Regions from separate parts of the Allobosea sp. 05T438 genome, predicted to be linked through region 1. Evidence: predicted binding sites of a transcription regulator. Region 1 holds the regulator's gene; the other holds the start of a gene.
What was found. Region 1 encodes LexA, which represses DNA repair genes until DNA is damaged. Its sites were predicted from a motif close to TGTTCNNNNTGTGTTCNG; they were not measured.
Positions count from the first base shown of each region.

Region 2: the regulator LexA is predicted to act here: its motif matches at 1,535-1,552, upstream of AC1DIN_RS24640 (ImuA family protein).

Region 1 is NZ_JBFTKQ010000005.1:144,400-147,550, forward strand. Features, by position in the region: gene AC1DIN_RS13275 (molybdopterin molybdotransferase MoeA) at 1-1,061, shown strand, start outside; gene lexA (transcriptional repressor LexA) at 1,246-1,956, shown strand; gene AC1DIN_RS13285 (ComEC/Rec2 family competence protein) at 1,950-3,151, opposite strand, start outside.
Region 2 is NZ_JBFTKQ010000017.1:70,837-73,987, forward strand. Features, by position in the region: gene AC1DIN_RS24625 (hypothetical protein) at 1-13, shown strand, start outside; gene AC1DIN_RS24630 (hypothetical protein) at 67-210, opposite strand; gene AC1DIN_RS24635 (hypothetical protein) at 158-382, shown strand; gene AC1DIN_RS24640 (ImuA family protein) at 771-1,505, opposite strand; gene AC1DIN_RS24645 (hypothetical protein) at 1,651-1,950, shown strand; gene AC1DIN_RS24650 (hypothetical protein) at 2,124-2,738, shown strand; gene AC1DIN_RS24655 (pyridoxal-phosphate-dependent aminotransferase family protein) at 2,852-3,151, opposite strand, start outside.

The DNA of each region.
Region 1 (3,151 bases):
ATTCCGCCATGGACGGCTATGCCGTGCGCGGCGACGACATGGCGGCGGGCATCTCGCTCGCGGTGATCGGCGAATCCGCCGCTGGCCGGGCCTTCGAGGGCTCGGTCGGGCCGGGACAGGCCGTGCGCATCTTCACGGGCGCGCCAATGCCTGATGGCGCCGATACCGTCCTGATGCAGGAGGATGCCGACGGCGTCGACAGCCCGGCGATCCGCGTGCGGGTGCCGCCCGCCAAGGGCAAGTTCCTGCGCGCAGCCGGGCTGGATTTCCGCGAAGGCGACGTCCTGCTGCCCGCCGGGCGCGTGCTCGACAGCGCTGCGCTGGGCCTCGCCGCCGCGATGGGACATCCGACCTTGCCCGTCCGGCGCAAGCCGCGCGTCGCGATCCTTGCCACTGGCGACGAGTTGGTGGCTCCGGGCGAGCCGGTCGGGCGCGACCAGATCGTCGCCTCGAACTCCTTCTCGCTCGCTGCACTGGTCGAGAAGGCCGGCGGTGCCGTTCTCGATCTCGGCATCGCCCGCGACGACCACGCCGACCTCGCGGCCAAGATCGGCCAGGCGCGGGACGCCGACGCCGACGTCCTCGTCACGCTCGGCGGGGCCTCGGTCGGCGCGCATGACCTCGTGCAGGAGGCGCTGACGCGGGCCGGCATGTCGCTCGGCTTCTGGAAGATCGCGATGCGGCCGGGCAAACCCATGATGACCGGCCGACTCGGCCGCATGGTCGTGGTCGGCTTGCCCGGAAACCCGGTCTCCTCGATCGTCTGCGGCCATCTCTTTGTCCTGCCGCTGATCGAGGCTCTGCTCGGCATTGGGGAGGCCGACCGCGACCGCAGCATCCCCGCCCGCCTCGGCCGTGACATGCCGGCCAATGACGAGCGCGAGGACTATCTGCGCTCGGAGCTCGCACTGACGCCGGATGGCTGGGTGGCGACGCCCTTCGACCGGCAGGATTCCTCGATGCTCGGCACGCTGGCACGGGCGCAGGCATTGACGATCCGGCCTGCCCATGCCGCGCCGGCAAAAAAAGGCGACATCTGCCGCATCCTGCCGCTGCGCTAGATCACCGCTCATCCTGTCGGACGCGATCGTAGCGATCTGTATAGGGTTATCGCATCGGATCTGCCCGAAAAGTGGATTCCACTGTTCGCTTCGATGCCGGAGCCCGCTTGCGGAACACAAGTGGAACGCGTATGGTGTTCCTGCTTTGTTTCGAATCTAGCCTTCGAGAAGGCCGGCGGGGATCATGCTGACACGCAAGCAACACGAACTCCTGCGCTTCATTCAGGAACGCTTGCGTGAGAGCGGGGTGCCGCCCTCCTTCGACGAGATGAAGGATGCGCTCGATCTGCGCTCCAAGTCGGGCATCCACCGGCTGATCATGGCGCTAGAGGAGCGCGGCTTCATCCGTCGCCTGCCCAACCGGGCGCGTGCGCTCGAGATCATCAAGATGCCCGACGGGCTCGGCGCCCCGCAGCAGCGGCAGCGTTTCAACCCTGCGGTCGTCCAGGGCGGCCTCGGCTCGCAGCCGAATCTCACCAAGCCACGCCCTGCGTCCGATGAGGACAGCCGCTCCTCCATCGCGATCCCGGTCATGGGCCGCATCGCCGCCGGCACGCCGATCTCGGCGATCCAGAACCGTAGCCACACCGTCTCGCTGCCGCCCGACATGCTCGGCTCCGGCGAGCATTACGCGCTGGAAGTGCGTGGTGACTCGATGGTCGAAGCCGGCATCCTCGACGGCGACACCGTCATCATCCGCAAGCAGGATTCGGCCAATACCGGCGACATCGTCGTGGCGCTGATCGATGATGAGGAAGCGACGCTGAAGCGGCTGCGCAAGCGCGGCTCCTCGATCGCGCTCGAAGCCGCGAACCCTGCCTATGAGACGCGCGTGCTCGGGCCGGACCGGGTCAAGATCCAGGGCCGCCTCGTCAATCTGATGCGGCGCTACTGAAGGCGCTCGACCTCGGCTTCGCCGTCGGCGGAAGCCGGTGTCACACTCGGAGGCGCTGTCGAGGCTTGCGCAGGGCGCTGCTCACGGCGGCGGCTCCAAGGGCGGTCGGCAGCGTTCTGCTCCGAGACATGGCTGCTCCACCCCGATCCTGTTCGATAGAGCGAAGTCGCGCCGTCGCGCGATAACGCCATTCGCTCGATCAGCCGTGCCTTGCAGGTTCCGCTCCAGGGGATGGCGGTGACGACGAGGTCAGCCCGCATGCAGTCCTCGATAAGCGCCAACCTGTCGCGCGTGTAGGAAACGGTGCGCTGATCCGGCGTCCGTGCGACGCAGCCGAGCGCATCGCAGCTAATGCCGGCCCGCAGCGTCGGATCGTCCGGCGAACGGCGATCGCCATCAGCAGCGAGCCATTGCTGCAGCACGAAACGGCTCGGCTTGCCCGCAATCGCGAGGCGGCCATCCGGGCCCCGCACCGCCAGCCCCGAACCGTCGCGTTCGATCAGGATTTCCGGCCGCTCCGGCTTGCCGGCGATGGCCACGCCGAGCAGGAGCGGCAGCGCCGCCAGCCAGCGCCAGGGCGTGGTCCAGAGCGTCAGCCACAGCAGCGCCAGCACGAAGCAGGTCAGCACCGCCGGCCCGAAGGCTGCGATCATCACCGTGGAATGGTCGATGCTTGCGACCCAGTGCGCCACCTTGAGCACGACATCGGAAGCCAGCCCCATCAGCGCCCAGGCGGGCCAGTCCAGTCCGAAGGGGTAAGCCAGCACGCCGAAGACGGCCGCCGGCATGACGAAGAGCGAGACGAAGGGCAGCGCCATCGCATTGCCGAGCAGGCCGAAGGGATTGAAGGTCTGAAAATGATAGGCGCCGAAGGGCGCTGTCGCGGCCGTTGCCAGCAACGTGGTGACGACGATGCCGAGTGCCGCGGCCCAGACCGGCCCAAGCGGCCACGGCAAGCTGGGCGGCGGCTGGGAGCGCTTTCGGCTCTCCCAGCGTTCGGCAAAGGCGATCAATGCCGCGACGGCTCCGAAGGACATCTGGAAGCTCGGCCCGAGCAAGGCCTCCGGCTCGCGCAGGAGCACGATCATGGCCGCAAGCGCGAGATTGCGCATGCTCAGCGCCGCACGATCGACAAGGATCGCGCCGAGCATCACCAGCGTCATGATCAGCGAGCGCTCGGTCGCGACATCGCTGC
Region 2 (3,151 bases), on a different contig from region 1:
CCCCACCCTCTAGCTCGGCGACCGCGGCTGCCTGTGCAGGCCGGTGGAAAGGACGCTTCATGGGATTCAGGTTTCGGCGTTCCGTTCGTCTCTTTCCCGGCGCAGGGTGAACTTCAGCCTCAGCGGTGTGAGCGTGAGCGCCGGCGTGCCGGGAGCGATGATCAACATCGGCCCGCGCGGCAGCCGTCTGACCATGGGCCTGCCCGGCACTGGCATTTCCTACACTCGCAATCTGAGTTCGCCTCGCCCCGTAAGACGAGCGTCGACCCCAGCTGAGGTCTATCTGGAGCCACCGGTTCCACCCGAGCCGATGCACCCGGACCAGAGCCGCAGCCAGGGCCCTTGGTCGGGGAGATCAAGAGCGCCGAGGTGGCGAGCCTGACCAGCCCGGACCTCGGGGGCCTAAAGCAGTTGATCAACGATGCGGCGCACCAGAAGGTCTTGCTCCAGTCGGATCTTAACGAAGCGGTCGCAGATCGGCGTCGCGCCTGGCGGAAACTGCGACGTCGCGAACAGTTGCCACTTCGCGTTGTGATGAAGTCGTCCATCCCGACCGCGCGCGTTGCTTTCGAGGAAGCGGAAGAGGAGGCCTTGAAGGTCGCGGCAGCGATCATCGCGACAGAGATCAAGGTGGAGATCGATCTCAACGATCAGACATGGGCGGCGTGGGCTGAAGTGACGAAGACGTTCGATCGGCTCTCCCAGGCCGCGAAATTCTGGGATGTCACATCATCCGTCGCTGTTGACCGCTTCCGCACCCGGTCCGCCGCTCACGAGCCATCCGCCGGAACCGATCGATCGACCAGTTCGGGAGGAAGACCGAGACGACCCGTGTCATCGCATGCCTCCAATTCGAAATCCGCCCTCTCGCCCGCCCTGGCCCTGATCAGTTCAACAAGCCAGCGCGGTCGTCCCATTCCAGGCACCGGCAACACTGTCGATGGCAGAACCGAGACGCGCCATCGGGTCATCGCCGCCGTGGGCTGACCGAAATCGGAGGCATCGACCTCTCGTCGCCATCGTCGCAGCGCGATGCCGATAGCACCTGTCCCCTCCGCAGCCAGCTGAAGGCGACGCGATGCCGTCATGGACAAGCGGGCTACCTCGCCGACGACGGAGCCCAGCCCGCCATGGCGCAGGCCCTCTTCCATGCAGGCGAGCACCGTCTTGTCATCTCCTGCCTCGACATAGATCACGCGGTCAGGGATCAGCCCCGCCTGCGCCATCGCCGGCGCGAAAAGATCGGCTCGGGTGAGACACCAGAGCACCTTGCCACGACTCCTGGCGGCAACTCCGGCGCTAAACAAAGCCGCTGCCGCACCATCAATCGCCCCATTTCCGCCGCCGGCGACTTCATGGAGTGCCCCCAGCGTTAGGCCTCCACCAGGCAAGCGCGAATCAAGCGTCGCGATTCCGAACGGCAGCACAGTCCGACCGCGGACCCCTCGGCCCTCGATCCGCTCGATCTGGTCGCGAAGCGACTGGAATACTGGCTGTGGCCGCAACGGGCTTTACCTGCTAGAACGACACCTTATGTTCCTCTTATGTTCTCAGCGAGAGGCCGAGAGTCAAGCTCGGTGTTTGGCGGGAACACAGCGACACGACGGGAGGTTGCCGAGGCACACCCTCTTCCTCCAAGCAGGAGTACTGATGATCTCCGATGATCCAACCGAAATCGTTGAGCAGTCCTACGAGGTCGTCGCTTGGCGAGGGCTGGCACTGGCACTTCTAGCGCAGATCCTGGTTCCAGCGCCGGAGAATGAAGGGGAATGCTCCCAGTTCCTTCACACCGTCTTGGCAGATATTCTCGATCAGACGGTCAACAGCGAGGCAATGCCTGCCGAACTCGATCGAGGCGCCTTGCGGGCCGAACTGGAAGGCGTGAACGAGCGCCTCCGGCAGGAGTTCGCTGAAGCGCAACTCGATCGCCAAAAGCTCCGAAAAGAGTAGCTGAAGTCGGGAGCCAACTGATCGCCAACAGAGTATCGACGACCTTCAGGACGCCCACGCCCCAGCGAGCAACCTATGTGCAAGCTCTACCCCCACCAAGAACGTAGAAGTTAGGAACACGCGATCGATCCGTGCGATTAATCCCGGGCCCGCAATCCTGAGCAGAGCATCATGTGAAGCGCACCTCAACGCAGCTCGCCGAATGGCCTCTCCCATCTACAATTACACTTGGATCGCCGGTCCGCGCCAAGGGAATCGAGCGGGAAATCAGGCGGCGACTTCCTTGGTCGACGCGGAAGCACCTCACGGTCGAAACCGGCAAAGCGATCCTTCACATGCCGGACGCCGAAGCTGCTGAGTTTGACGCTCTATCTGCGATCGTAGCGGATATGTTGGCCGATATTGCCGAGTTGCCCATCCTCCCCAGCGAGGCCGAGGACATTCTCTCCATTTCATCTCGTGAGCGCCACAAGTGGCTCAATGATGGACGACTGCAGAGCGCGGGAACCAGAACGGTCAAGCTGCGTGGCCGAGCCAAAGCCGTCACATTCCACGTGTTCACCCCAAGTTTCATCGAGCAAGTCCTCGATAGCGGCCTGCCGGAAATCTGGCGGGAAGAGGATATCGCAACGACAGCAGAGAACCGGCGGCGAGCAGCAGGGAAAGCAGCTTTGACGCGCGCGGGAAAGCGTTTGGCCAAATCCCGTAAGGCAGCGACCGGTCCGGACGAACAGAAAACCGGCCTCGACGGCTGGGAAGAGTTTGAGGCTGAAGGTTTGCTTCGGTGAGGTATGCCGCCCGGAGGGACGGGAGAGAAGCTATCCAGCTATCGCCTGCACCTGTCGGCATGAGCGACACCCCGTCTGTTCAGGGCCTCCATGCGGCATAATCGCCGTATCTTTCACGCGGCGGCGGCCAGGCTGGCGATTGCGGCTGCCACACCACCCGGGCCGTGCGGGATTTCTTTGGCTTGAAGCGCCATCTCAACGGCTCCGAGCGCTCCAATAAGCGCCGCAGCGTTGAAATGACCCATGTGGGCGATCCGGAAGGCTTTGCCGTGATAATCTCCAATCCCGAGGCCGAGCGTCACGCCACAGACGTCGCGCGCGAAGGCGGTGATGACGCTTACGTCGACGTTAGGCGTTAACACCGCCGTCACAGACGGCGCTCGCTCGGATCCCTCGGTCACTCCGAAGGTGAG